DNA from 2 places in the Stenotrophomonas sp. NA06056 genome. Region 2 is predicted to be linked to the other one. Evidence: riboswitches for the same ligand, from Rfam matches in the RefSeq annotation. Region 2 holds a riboswitch; the other holds the start of a gene.
What was found. A riboswitch is a leader RNA that binds a small molecule or an ion and turns the genes downstream of it on or off. The one in region 2 is predicted to bind glycine.

Region 1: linked by a shared signal. The riboswitch ahead of HUT07_RS01615 (trimeric intracellular cation channel family protein) and the one ahead of gcvP (aminomethyl-transferring glycine dehydrogenase) in region 2 are both predicted to bind glycine.

The regions. Positions count from the first base shown of each region.
Region 1 is NZ_CP054931.1:363,233-370,415, forward strand. Features, by position in the region: gene HUT07_RS01605 (multidrug efflux RND transporter permease subunit) at 1-1,923, opposite strand, end outside; gene HUT07_RS01610 (MdtA/MuxA family multidrug efflux RND transporter periplasmic adaptor subunit) at 1,920-3,089, opposite strand; gene HUT07_RS01615 (trimeric intracellular cation channel family protein) at 3,327-3,944, opposite strand; glycine riboswitch at 4,028-4,131, opposite strand; glycine riboswitch at 4,145-4,234, opposite strand; gene HUT07_RS01620 (GIY-YIG nuclease family protein) at 4,275-4,550, shown strand; gene HUT07_RS01625 (nuclear transport factor 2 family protein) at 4,696-5,127, shown strand; gene HUT07_RS01630 (hypothetical protein) at 5,131-5,583, shown strand; gene HUT07_RS01635 (NAD(P)/FAD-dependent oxidoreductase) at 5,664-6,944, opposite strand; gene HUT07_RS01640 (NYN domain-containing protein) at 7,067-7,183, shown strand, end outside.
Region 2 is NZ_CP054931.1:1,071,161-1,078,343, reverse strand. Features, by position in the region: gene HUT07_RS04655 (M2 family metallopeptidase) at 1-1,117, shown strand, start outside; gene HUT07_RS04650 (hypothetical protein) at 1,240-1,632, opposite strand; gene HUT07_RS04645 (siderophore-interacting protein) at 1,710-2,606, opposite strand; gene HUT07_RS04640 (multidrug effflux MFS transporter) at 2,748-3,974, opposite strand; glycine riboswitch at 4,274-4,376, shown strand; gene gcvP (aminomethyl-transferring glycine dehydrogenase) at 4,438-7,183, shown strand, end outside.

The DNA of each region.
Region 1 (7,183 bases), 710 kb from region 2:
GTACAGGGTGATGCCGGGAATCCTGGCCACGCGCTGCTGCAGCCGCGCCATCACTACATCGGCGCTCTCCCGCTCGCCGTGGGGCTTCAGTTCGATCAGCAGGCGGCCTGTGTTGAGGGCGGCATTGTTGCCGTCCACACCGATGTAGGAGGACAGGCTGGCCACGGCCGGGTCCTGTTCGATGGCTGTGGCCAGGGCAAGCTGGCGCTCGCGCATGGCCTGGAACGAAATCGCCTGCGGGGCTTCGCTGATGCCCTGCACCAGGCCGGCATCCTGCACCGGGAAGAAGCCCTTGGGCACGGCGAAATACAGCGCTACGGTCAGTGCGAGGGTGGCGACCGTCGCCAGCAGCATCAGCGGCTGGCGCTGCAGCACCCAGCGCAGCTGGCGGTCGTAGACGGCAATGATGCGGTCGAAGACGTCCGGTGAAGCGGCCTGCTTCGCATGCGGCTTCAGGAAGCGCGCGCACAACATCGGCGTCAAGGTCAGCGACACCAGCAGCGAAATGCCGATGGCCACCGCCAGCGTCACCGCGAACTCATGGAACAGCGCACCCACCAGGTCGGCCATGAACAGCAACGGGATCAGCACCGCGATCAACGAGACCGTCAGCGAGACCAGGGTGAAGCCAATCTCGCTGGCACCCTTCAGCGCCGCCTCGCGCGGGCTTTCACCGTCTTCCAGGTGGCGGGCGATGTTTTCCAGCATCACGATCGCATCGTCCACCACGAAGCCGGTGGCAATGGTCAGCGCCATCAGCGTGAGGTTGTTGAGCGAATAGCCGGCCAGCAGCATCACCGCGAAGGTGCCGACCAGCGACAGCGGCACCGCGATGCTGGGAATCAACGTGGCCGGCAGGTTGCGCAGGAACACCCAGGTCACCAGCACCACCAGCGCGATGGCCAGCACCAGCTCCTTCTGTACGCCGCGCACGGACGCACGGATCGATTCGGTGCGGTCGCTGAGCACGCTCATCTGCACGCCGGCCGGCAGCGTGGCCTGCAGCTGCGGCAGCAACGCACGCACCTGTTCGACCACGGCGATGACGTTCGCACCGGGTTGGCGCTGGATGTTCACCAGCACTGCCGGGGTGGTGCCGCTCCATGCGGCCAACTGGCGGTTCTCGGCACCATCGGTGATGGTGGCCACATCGCCCAGCCGCAGCGGTGCACCGTCGCGCCAGGCCAGCACCAGTGCGCGGTACTCGGCCACGCTGCGCATCTGGTCGTTGGCATCGAGCATCACCGCGCGGATCGGGCCATCGAAGCTGCCCTTGGGCAGGTTGACGTTGGCCGCAGCGATCGCGGTGCGGATATGGTCCATGCCCAGGTTGTTGGCGGCCAGTGCGCCCGGATTGACCTGGATGCGCACGGCAGGGCGCTGGCCACCGGCCAGGCTGACCAGACCGACACCCGGAAGCTGTGCCAGCCGCTGGGCGATGCGGGTGTCGACCAGATCATGCACCTGTGGCAGCGACAGACCCTGCGAGGTCACCGCCAGGGTCAGGATCGGCGTGTCGGCCGGATTGACCTTGCGGTACACCGGCGGCACCGGCAGGTCGCCGGGCAGGAAGCTGCCGGCTGCGTTGATCGCCGCCTGCACGTCCTGTTCGGCAACGCCCAGCGACACCTCCAGGCCGAACTGCAGGGTGATCACCGAGGCGCCACCGGAACTGGTGGACGACAGCTGTTTCAGGCCGGGAATCTGCCCGAGCTGGCGTTCCAGCGGCGCAGTGATGGTGCGCGTAGTCAGCTCCGGGCTGGCGCCGGGGTACAGCGTGGTGATCTGGATGATCGGGTAGTCGACCTGCGGCAGCGCCGCCACCGGCAGCAGGCGATAGGCCAGTATCCCGGACAGCAGCAGCGCCACCATCAGCAGCGTGGTGGCGACCGGGCGCAGGATGAAGGCACGCGAGAGGTTCATGCGCCGGCCTTGGTCGATGCCTCCTCGGTGATGATCTCCACCGCGGTGCCGTCTTCCAGCCCGTCGATGCCTTCGATCACCACCTTGTCACCGGCCACCAGGCCGGAGCGCACCGCAACGCGACCGTCATCCGCCGGGCCGAGCACCACCGTGCGCCGTTGTGCCTTGTTGTCCTTGTCGATGATGTGCACGTAGTTGCCCTGGCTGCCGAACTGCACGGCGGCATCGGGAACCAGCAGTGCGGGATGCTCACCCAGCTGCAGGCGCACATTGACGAACTGGTTGGGGAACAGCGCCTGATCGGCGTTGTCGAACTGCGCGCGCAGCTTCAGCGTGCCGGTGGCGGTATCGATGCGGTTGTCGACGCTGGACAGGATGCCGCTGGCAAGCTGCCGGCGTTCTTCGCGGTCCCAGCTTTCCACCGCCAGCGCCGGCTGCGCCTGCACCGCGTCGAGCAGGGCGGGAAGCTCCGGTTCGGGGACGGTGAACAGCACGCTGATCGGCGCCGTCTGCGCCAGCGTGACCAGGCCCTCGGTATCGCTAGCGTGCACCAGGTTGCCGACGTCCAGCCGACGCAGGCCGACACGGCCGCTGACCGGGGCGACGATGCGCGTGTACTGCAGCTGCAGCCGCGCTTCGTCCACCGACGCCTGGTCGCTGAGGCGACGTCCCTGCAGCTGGCGCACCTTGCTCTGCTGGTCGCTCAGTTCCTGGGCCGACACGAAGTGCTGGCGCTGCAGTTCACCGAAGCGCTGCAACTGGCGCTCGGCATTCTCCAGCTCGGCCAGGTTCTGCTGTTGCGTACCCAGTGTCTGCGCAAGCTTCACCTGGTAGGGGCGGGGATCGATCTGTGCCAGCAGGTCACCTGCCTTGACCTGCTGGCCCTCCTGGAAATGCAGGCGCATCAGTTCGCCGTCCACGCGGCTGCGCACCACCACGCTGTGCAGCGGGGTGACCGTGCCGACCGCCTTGATCCGCAGCACCAGCGGTTCTGCGCTGGCGCGGGCGATGCGTACCGGCACGGCCTTGCCGGCGCCGGCCTGTTCGCCATCGCCCGTTTCGGCATGCGGCCACAGCCACCACGCCAGGCCAGCGACAAGGGCAAGACCGGCCACGACCAGCAGCGGACGGGCACGGCGGAAGCGGGAGTTTTCGGCGACAGACATGGGGCATCCTGCGCCCTGCGTGCACGCAGGGTCATGCGGGCCCGTCGACACCACGAAGGGTCACGGGCAGCGGGGGAGGGGGTTGTCTGGCGGGGCCGCAGGCGCGGCGTGGCTGGATGCCGTCGCGCGTGCGACGGGGCGCCAATGGTAGCGGTTTACGCGGGCCGTCGCCGCGTGACCTTGGTCATGCAACGCAGCCGGAAATGCCGGCTGAAGGCCGGCATCACCGTCAAACGATCAATGCACTTCGTCGTGGTACACGAATTTCGGCATTTCCCAGCGGTAATGGATCGCCAGCAGGCGCACGGCGAACCCACCACCCAGGCAGCACAGGATCGCCGTGGCATCGGCTACGCCCCAGTGCAACAACAGCAGATACACCGCACCGGTCAGCAGCGAGATGATCGCGTACAGCTCCTTCTGGAAGATCAGTGGCACCTCGTTGCAGAGGATATCGCGCAGCACGCCGCCGAAGGCGCCGGTGAGCATGCCGGCGATCAGCACGATCGGCAGTGCATGGCCGGCTTCGCGCGCGATCGAGCAGCCGATCAGGGTGAAGGCAATCAGGCCCAGCCCGTCCAGCACCAGGAAGGTGCGGCGGAAATGGTGCATCCAACGCGCCACCCAGGTGGCAATCAGTGCCGCGCACACGGTGAAGCCCAGGTATTCGGGATGCTTCACCCAGCCCAGCGGGTAGTGGCCGAGCAGGATGTCGCGCAGCGAGCCGCCACCGAGGGCGGTGACGCAGGCGATCATGACCACGCCGAACAGGTCCATGCGGCGGCGGCCTGCAGACAGGGCGCCGGTCATGGCTTCGGCGGAAATGGCGATCAGGTAGATGATGGACAGCAGCATGGGCAGGCTCCGGGCGCGGTGGGGCCGGCCATGCGCGACCACCGCCACTGCCTGCGCAATGACGGGATGACGATGACCGGTGCCGCTCCCGCTGTCCTTTTGCCTGAGAGTTCAGCGGCGTGAGCCGCGTGCCCCTTCGGCGGATCGTCCCGGGCATGCCCGGTGACCTCTCTCCAGCTCGGCGAGTCGAATGCATGGTTGGTGGGATTCCAGCCCACCGGCCTGAGCGATCATGGGAGCCTGCGCCTTCGGCGGGCGCCAGCGTGGCGCCTCTCTCCTGCATTCGGCCGCCAGTATATCCGCTGCAGTGCAGCACGGCATAATCCGACCATGGTTTCGCCTTCCCGCCCCTGGTTCCTGTACCTGCTCGAATGCCGCGACGGCAGCTATTACGCCGGCATCAGCACCGACGTGCAGGCCCGTTTTGCCGCCCACCAGGCCGGCAAAGGCGCGCGCTACACCCGATCGCGGCCGCCCCTGCGGGTCCTGGCGGTACGCGAGTACCCGGACAGGGCAGCGGCCTCACGCGCCGAATGGGAGCTCAAGCAGCAGCCGCGCGAACGCAAGCTGGACTGGCTGCAGGCGCCGGATTCCGGCCTTCTGTAGAGCCGAGCCCACGCTCGGCTGCTGTTCCTGCTGCCCGATGGTGAAACCGAGCATGGGCTCGGCGCCACAGTAGATCCACGCCATGCGTGGATGGGGTGCACCCGGCCATGCCATGATCGCCCAGCCCTCAGCGCTGGAGACCCGGATGTCCACCGTTGCCCTGTTGTTCGCGCTTTCTGCAGCAGCCAGCCCCACTGCCGACGCCACCACGATCGCAGCCATCGAAGCCACCTGCCACGACTACGTCGACGGACAGCTGGAGGCCGACCCGCAGCGCGTCGCCCGTTCCCTGCACCCGGACCTGGCCAAGCGCGCGGTACTCGGCGATACACCCGACGAACGACTGGGATTGCGCCGCATGTCGAAGGAGGAGCTGGTCTCGCTGACAAAGCAGGGCGCACTGAAGACCCCAAAGGATCAATGGGACCGTCGCTGCACGGTGCTGGACGTGACCGGCAACGCCGCCTCGGTGCGGTTGGAAACGCCGTGGTTCGTGGACTATTTCCACATGGGGCGCTTCGAGCAGCGCTGGGTCATCGTCAACGCGCTGTGGTATCCGAAGCCGAAGGCGAAATGAGCAATGCGCGCCGCCGGTAAAGCGTGGCTTTCGGTCGTCGTGCTGGTAGCCGGTATCGCGCTGCTGCCTGGCCTTCTGTACCTGCTCGGACTGGCGCTGGTGGAAGGCTGGCCGAAGCCGGCTGATCGCGCGCCCAGTGGTGTGGCTGCGTGCAGCAGTGAACCGCGAACAGGATTTCAGCCGATGAATCCCTGGAGTTTCGCCGCGCAGTTCTTCGATCCTGGAGCGCTGAAGAAGGCGACTGATATCGAGCGCGAAGCGTTCTGGGTTGCACGCCGCCACCTGATGCGGCAGCCACGGCACGACATGCTGCGCTGGCACCTGAGCAGCACCTCGTTGACGATCTGGATCACCCGGCACTGGAGTGCGGCGCAGATTGGCGATACCGCAAGGAAGGAAGATTTCTGCCGCGCATGGTCGAAACGGCGTGTGCCCGGCGGCCCGATGAACCGGTAGATCCACGCCATGCGTGGATGATGTTGACGGAGTCAGAGCCCTTTCCTGCGGAAAGGGATCCGACCCCGTTGCATGCAGCCCTAGCGCTTCGGCCGCCGGTCTTCGCGGTCATCGCCAAAAATGATCCGCGCGCTGCGCTGGTAGCTCCAGTACGCCACCGCCCAGTTCAACAGCACCACGAGGCGGTTGCGGAAACCGATCAGGAAGAACACGTGCGCGGCCAGCCAGAACCACCAGGCCAGCACACCGGACAGCTGCAGCTTGCCCAGGTGCACGATCGCGGCCATGCGGCCGATGGTGGCCAGGTTGCCGAAGTCGGCGTACTTGAAAGGCCCCGGCGCGGGCTTGTCGTGCAGGCGTGCGCGGAGGGTTTCGGCCACATACTTGCCCATCTGCTTGGCGGCCGGTGCCACGCCCGGAACCGGCTTGCCGTTGGCCTGGCTCAGTGCGGCCAGGTCGCCTGCCACGAACAGTTCGGGATGGCCGGGCAGGGTAAGGTCGGGCTGCACCTGCACGCGTCCTGCGCGGTCCAGTGTCACGTGCAATGTGCGCGCCAGCGGTGAAGCGGCCACGCCGGCGGCCCAGACCACGGTGCGCGCGGGCACGAACTGGTCGCCCAGTTTGAAGCCCTGTCCATCGATGTGGCTGACCGGTGTGCCGGTCATCACTTCCACGCCCAGCTTCTCCAGCTGCCGGCGTGCTTTCAGCGAAAGCACTTCGGGGAAGGTCGACAACACGCGCGGACCGGCCTCGACCAACCGTACCTTGGCGCTGGCCGGATCGATGTGGCGGAATTCATTGCGCAGCGTATGCCGCGCGATTTCGGCCAGGGTGCCAGCCAGCTCGACGCCGGTCGGGCCACCACCCACCACGGCGAAGCTCAGCCATGCCGCCTTTTTTGCCGGGTCCGGCTCGGCCTCGGCGCGTTCGAACGCCAGCAGCAGCTTCCGGCGCAGGGCGATGGCATCGTCCAGGGTCTTCAGGCCAGGCGCATCGTCGGCCCATTCGTCGTGGCCGAAGTAGGCGTGGGTGGCGCCTGTGGCCAGCAGCAGGCTGTCGTAGTCCAGCGTGCTGCCATCGGCCATGCGCACCTGCCGGGCTTCCTTGTCGATGGCCACCACTTCGCCCAAGCGCACCTCTACATTGCGCTGGTGGCCGAGAATGTGGCGCAGCGGTGCGGCGATATCCGGCGCGGACAGGCCCGCAGTGGCCACCTGGTACAGCAGCGGCTGGAACAGGTGGTGGTTGCGGCGGTCGACCAGGGTGATGCGTATGCGTTCGCGGGCCAGCGCACGGGTGGCCCAAAGACCGGCAAAACCGCCGCCGACAACGACCAGGTGGGGGACGCGATCACGACTCATCGACTCACTCCAGGAGGGGCATGGGGGAAGTGCCTGGCATCTTCGCATGGCCGGTCCTTGTCACGTCAGCGTGCATCGGGATCGGCGATACTCGGGTTCAGGCAACTGCCCGTGAGGAGTCCATGAGCGAACCGGAAAAGCGCATCGCCCTGTTGATCGACGCCGACAACGCGCCGGCCTCGAAGATCGACGAGGTCCTGGCCGAAGTCGCCCGTTATGGTGTGGCCAACGTGCGCCGT
Region 2 (7,183 bases):
GGACTGGTCGAACCTGTGGGACCAGCTGGAACCGTACCCGGGCGCCGGCAGCCTCGACATCACTGCGGCCCTGGAAAAGCAGTACCAGACCAACCTGAGCGCGGCGCTGGCCAAGGCCGGCAAGGATGCCAACGTGGCCGCGCAGTACAAGGCGCAGCGCGAAGCCGAACTGCGCACCGCCAAGCAGATGACCGAGCGTGCGCAGGACTTCTACGTGTCGCTGGGCATGCCGTCATTGCCGCAGTCCTACTGGGACAAGACCCAGTTCATCAAGCCCGATGACCGCGACGTGGTCTGCCACGCCAGTGCCTGGGACATGAACATGGAAGGCGACGTGCGCACCAAGATGTGCATCAAGCCCAACGAAGAAAACTTCACCACCATTTACCATGAGCTGGGCCACATCTATTACGACCTGGCCTACAACCCGCTGCCGCCGCTGTTCCAGGGCGGTGCCAACGATGGCTTTCATGAAGCAATCGGCGACACCATCGTGCTGGCGATGACGCCGAAGTACCTCAGCTCGATCGGGCTGGTCGACGCGCCGACCGAGAGCCGCGAGGCGGTCATCAACAACCAGATGCGCATGGCGCTGTCCGGTGTGTCGTTCCTGCCGTTCGGCCTGATGATCGACCGCTGGCGCTGGGGTGTGTTCGATGGTTCGATCACCGCGGACAACTACAACAAGGCCTGGTGGGACCTGAAGGCCAAGTACCAGGGCGTGGCACCGGCCACTACCCGTGGTGAAGAGTTCTTCGATCCGGGCGCGAAGTACCACGTGCCGGGCAACACCCCGTACACCCGCTACTTCCTGGCGCGCATCCTGCAGTTCCAGTTCTACAAGGGCCTGTGCGACGCGTCCGGCTTCAAGGGCCCGCTGCACGAGTGCACCTTCTACGGCAACAAGGAAGCCGGCCAGAAGTACTGGGCGATGCTGAGCAAGGGTGCCAGCCAGCCCTGGCAGGCCACGTTGAAGGAACTGACCGGCTCGGACAAGCTCGATGCCGGCCCGATGATCGAGTACTTCAGCCCCGTCAACGCCTGGTTGAAGCAGCAGAACGAAGGCCAGATGTGCGGCTGGCAGGCCAACGCAGCACCGGCAGCAGCGGCGAAATGAAAGAAGGGGCGGGTCCGCGAGGATCCGCCCCTTCTCCGTGTTGTAGAGCCGAGCCATGCTCGGCTGCTTTTCATCACACCGCTGCGCTCGCCGGGCATGGCCCGGCGCTACCGCGATGACGATCAGCTGTTCTTCTTCGCCGCCATCGCCGCAGCCAGCGCGGCCTTGAATTCCTCGAAGGTCTGGCCCTTCTCGTTGGCTTCAGCCTGCGCCGCATCGCGCAGCGCATCCGAATAGATCAAGCGCACCGGCGTGCCCTGCCGTTCGTGCAGCTCACCGGCCTGCATGATCAGCGCCAGCACCTGCGCCGCGCTTTCGCTCTGGCCGGCAATGCGGCCATCCATGCCCAGCACCCATTCGCCATCGCGACGGACGACGCCGGCCAGCAGCGTGCGCTGGGTGTCGCGCAGTTCGGCATGCGGCTCGACGGGCGAGGCGGTGGCGGCGGCCTTGTTGGCAGCCTGCTGTTCCTGGCGACGGCGCTGGTCGCGGCGGGATTTGGAAGAGGTCGACATCGGTGGGGCTTGCATTGCGGGGGCGCAAGGATAACCCACGCCACCTGCATGCTGGTTCACACCGGCACGGCTTCGGCTCAGTCCAGCACCCGCCCCTGCCGCCAGTAGCCCATGAAGGTGATCGCGCGACGATCCAGCCCGCAGTCCTTCACCAGATGCCGGCGGATCGCCATTACCGCTCCCGCCTCACCTGCCACCCAGGCATACAACGGCTCAGCCACGCGGGCATCGGCCTGCTCCCAGAGGATCTGTGCATCGACATCGATGTCCTCCAGTTCAGCGCCGGCAACCACGCTTGAAGCCGCCGCCAGCCGCGCCTGCACCGCGTGCAGCAGGGGCGCCCCGTAAGCCGCCTGTCCGCGCGGCAACCAGACCAGCTCGGCCGTGGCCGGCGCCTTCAATGGCACCGCGTCACCGGCCTGGCCGACCTCCAGCAGGGCCAGCGTACGTGGCGGCTCGGCCAGCGCGGCCAGTTCTTCAAGAATACCGGCCACCGCCGGCAGCGCGGTTTCATCGGCCACCAGCAGCACCTGGCCGACACCCGCCGGCGGCTTCCACTCCCAACCTTCGCTGCTGTCGGCACAGTCGGCGTCGGGGGCCAGCAGCACCACGCGGTCGCCCGGACGGGCGTGGATGGCCCAGCGCGAGGCTGGCCCGGTCTCGCCATGCAGGACGAAATCCACGTCCACCTCGCACCGTTCCGCGCGCAGTTGACGGATGGTGTAGGTGCGCATCGGCGGTCGCGCGTCATCTGGCAGCGCCCGGTAACGGGCATACCAGTCTTCGCCGCTGGGCACGTGCGGCGCGTCCTGCCCGGGCAAGGGGAAGAACACCTTGATGCGTTGGTCCGGGCCTTCAGTCTTCATGCGCGCTACATCGGCGCCGGTGAACACCAGGCGGTCCAGAGAAGGAGAAAGAACGCGGCGCTCCTTCAGCGCCACCTCGAACAGGCGGTAGGTCTGCTGCGCAGCCATGGGGGTACCTCATGCGACGACATCGGAATGGCTGGCTGTCGTGCATCCACGAACCGGCTCGCTGGAAACCCCAGCCTAGCCCCTGCCCGCAGCGCCGCAAGGGGGCACTGCGCGATGCTGTGCCCTACCCCTGCGCGACGCTCAATGCGCCGTGCCGGCTGCCTCTGATGCGCGTTCGCGCTGATGCTCCCAGAACCAGAACAGGAAGCCGGCCGCGAAGAAGCCCGCCTGCCCCAGTGCCAGATGCAGCGGGCTGTCGTGCAGCAGCGGTGACACCACACCCGCCACCACGGTGCTGATCATCAGCTGCACGAAGGCCTGCAGCGACGAGGCCAGACCGCGCTGCTGCGGATACATGTCCAGCACTGCCAGCGCCAGGATCGGGAAGATCAGCGCCATGCCCATGCCGCCCAGGAAGATCGGCATCACCGCCCACGGCAACGCGAACTGCGGTGCCAGGCTGACGTAGCCGATGTTCAACACCGCAGAGACCGCACACAAGGTGAAGCCAAGGGAGACCTGCCGCGTCGGCGTGCTGTGCCCGGCCATGCGCCCGGACAGGAACGAACCGGTGGTCATGCCGCCGATGGTGGGAATGAACAGCCAGGCAAAGCCGCCCTCACCCAGGTGCAGGTGCTGCATCACGATGGCCGGCGCCGAGGAGATGTACAGGAAGATGCCGCCAAAGCCGATGCTGCCCGCCAGCGCCAGGCGCAGGAAACGCGGGTTGAAGCCGATGCGCACGTAGTCGCGCATCAACGTGCGTGGCGACAGTGCGACCCGTGCCTGCGCCGGATGGGTTTCCGGCAGGAAGCGCGCGGTGGCCGCCAGCAGCACCAGCGCGAATACCACCAGGAACCAGAAGATCAGCGGCCAGCCGGCACCGCTGAGCAGGATCCAGCCGCCGATGATTGGCGCGATGGCCGGGGCGATGCCGAACAGCATCGACACCTGGCTCATCAGCCGCTGCGCGTCGTGGCCGTGGTACAGGTCGCGGATCACCGCCCGGCCAACGATCATGCCGACACCGGCAGACAGGCCCTGCAGCGCGCGGAACGCCAGCAGCGTGGTCAGGTCGGTGGACAACGCGCAGCCCACCGAGGCGCCGACGAAGATCACCAGGCCGCCGAGGATCACCCGCTTGCGCCCCCACGCATCGGACAGCGGGCCGTGGGCCAGGCTCATCAGGCCGTAGAACAGCAGGTAGACGCTGATGGTCTGCTGCACGGCCACCTCGTCCACCGCCAGGCGCTGGGCCAGCTGCGGGAATGCAGGAAAGATGGTGTCGATCGAGAACGGACCGAACATGGCCAGGCCAGCGAGCAACAGGGCCATGCGGCGGGTGGAAGGAGCAACAGCGGCGGTCATCGGGCAAGCGTCCGGCAGGGCCATGCGTGACACGCACGGCGGGCGCCGATCCCCTGCAGCAGGGACGGCGCCAGATGAATACGAGAATCCGCCCATCATAGGTGGGGAATGCGCGCGATGCCATGCACGGGTGCACAGAACGCACGCCCGGGCCATCGGCCATTCAGGCCTGTGAGGCCGTTGCGGGCCACCGTCGGGCGCCGGCAAGAGGCTATAATCGGCGGGCAACATGGTGGGAGAAGCAGGTCACCGCTGCCGAAGGCGCAACGCCCGTAATCGCTCAGGCCCGATACCACCCGTAACAGAACTCTGGAGAGACCGGTTCGATCCGGCGCCGAAGGGGCACGAAGCTGCGGTTTCCCGCGCTTTTAAACTCTCAGGCAAAAGGACAGAGGGGCGCCCGCAGACCGCCGACCGGCGGCTTGTGCCCGTGCGTGTGCCCTTTCCTGACGGATCCTTCGCCATGTCCCAGAACACCCCTTCCCTGCGTGAGCTCGAGCACCATTCCGCGTTCGTCGAGCGTCACATCGGCCCCAACGATGCCGAGATCGCGCAGATGCTCGGCGTCATCGGCCACGCCTCGCTGGATGCGATGACCGATGCCATCGTCCCGGCCAAGATCAAGTCGCCGGCACCGCTGGCGCTGCCGGAGTCGATCACCGAAGTGCAGGCGCTGGCGAAGATCCGCGCGATCGCCGACAAGAACACCGTGCTGCGCAGCTTCATCGGCCAGGGCTACTACGGTACCCACACGCCGAACGTGATCCTGCGCAACATCCTGGAAAACCCGGCCTGGTACACCGCCTACACCCCGTACCAGGCGGAAATCTCGCAGGGCCGCATGGAAGCGCTGATCAACTTCCAGACCCTGTGCGCCGACCTGACCGGCATGGAAATCGCCAACGCCTCACTGCTGGACGAAGCCACTGCCGCCGCTGAAGCAATGACCCTGGCCAAGCGTTCGGCCAAGTCGAAGTCGGACACCTTCTTCGTGCATGACGCCGTGCACCCGCAGACGCTGGAACTGCTGCGCACCCGCGCCGAGCCCATGGGCATCGTGCTGCGCGTCGGCACTCCGGCCGAAGCGCTGGAAGCGGAAGCCTTCGGCCTGCTGCTGCAGTACCCGGATACCTTCGGCCAGGTGGGCGACTACAAGGCGCTGGTCGATGCCGTGCATGCGCGCGGCGGCCTGGTGGCCGTGGCCACCGACCTGCTGGCCCTGACCCTGCTGGCCGCCCCGGGCGAATGGGGTGCGGACATCGTGGTCGGCAACAGCCAGCGTTTCGGCGTGCCGTTCGGCTTCGGTGGCCCGCATGCTGCGTTCATGGCCTGCCGTGACGCCTACAAGCGTTCGATGCCGGGCCGCCTGATCGGCGTCTCGATCGACGCGCAGGGCAACCCGGCCTACCGCCTGACCCTGCAGACCCGCGAGCAGCACATCCGCCGCGAGAAGGCCACCTCCAACATCTGTACCGCGCAGGTGCTGCTGGCGGTGATGGCCTCGATGTACGCCGTCTACCACGGCCCGGAAGGCCTGACCCGCATTGCCCGCCGCACCCATCGCCTGGCCTCGATCCTGGCCGCAGCGCTGCGCAATGCCGGCGTGCAGGTCGGTGGCGATTTCTTCGACACCCTGCATGTCACCGGTGTGCACGCCGATGAGATCCATGCCAAGGCCCGCGCCGCCGGCTACAACCTGCGCGCGATCGACAGCGACTCGGTCGGCATCAGCCTGGACGAAACCACCACCCGCGCCGACATCGTGGCCCTGGCCGCGGTGTTCGGTGCGCAGCTGGATGTGGACGCACTGGACGCCAGCACCGCCGATGCGCTGCCGGCCGGTCTGCTGCGCCAGTCCGCGTTCCTGACCCACCCGGTGTTCAACACCCACCACAGCGAGCACGAACTGCTGCGCTACCTGCGTTCGCTGGCCGACAAGGACCTGGCGATGGACCGCACGATGATCCCGCTGGGTTCTTGCACCATGAAGCTCAACGCCACCGCCGAGATGATCCCGGTGACCTGGCCGGAGTTCTCGCAGATCCACCCGCTGGTACCGGCCGACCAAGCGCTGGGCTACAAGGAACTGATCGATTCGCTGGAAGCGATGCTGGTCGAGTGCACCGGCTACGACGCGGTCAGCCTGCAGCCGAACTCCGGCGCGCAGGGCGAGTACGCCGGCCTGCTGGCGATCCGCGCCTACCACCGCTCGCGCGGCGAAGATCATCGTGACATCTGCCTGATCCCGGATTCGGCGCACGGCACCAACCCGGCCTCGGCACAGATGTGCGGCATGAAGGTCGTGGTGACCAAGACCGATGCCAACGGCAACGTCGACGTCGAGGACATCCGCCTCAACGCCGAGAAGTACAGCGATCGCCTGGCCGCGATCATGATGACCTACCCGTCCACGCATGGCGTGTTCGAGGAGGAAGTGGTCGAGATCTGCGAGATCATCCACAAGCACGGCGGCCAGGTGTACACCGACGGCGCCAACATGAACGCCCTGGTCGGCGTGGCCAAGCCGGGCAAGTGGGGTTCGGACGTTTCGCACCTGAACCTGCACAAGACCTTCTGCATCCCGCACGGCGGCGGCGGCCCGGGCGTTGGCCCGTGTGCGGTCAAGTCGCACCTTGCCCCGTTCCTGCCGGGCAAGCTGGGTGACAACGGCCCGGTCGGCATGGTCAGCGCGGCCAGCTTCGGCAGCGCCTCGATCCTGCCGATCAGCTGGATGTACATCGCGATGATGGGCACCGAAGGCCTGCGCAAGGCCACCCAGGTCGCCCAGCTCAACGCCAACTACATCGCCAAGCGCCTGGCCCCGCACTTCAAGACCCTGTACACCGGTCGCAACGGCCTGGTCGCGCACGAGTGCATCCTCGACGTTCGCCCGCTGGAGAAGACCAGCGGCATCGGCGCCGAGGACGTGGCCAAGCGCCTGATCGACTTCGGTTTCCATGCCCCGACCCTGAGCTTCCCGGTGGCCGGCACGCTGATGGTCGAGCCGACCGAAAGCGAATCGCTGCACGAGCTGGACCGCTTCATCGACGCGATGATCCAGATCCGCGAAGAGATCACCGCGATCGAAGACGGCCGCCTGGACCGCGAGGACAACCCGCTGAAGAACGCCCCGCACACCGCCACGGCGGTGACGGCCAGCGAATGGACCCACGCCTACCCGCGTGAACTGGCCGCCTTCCCGCTGCCGA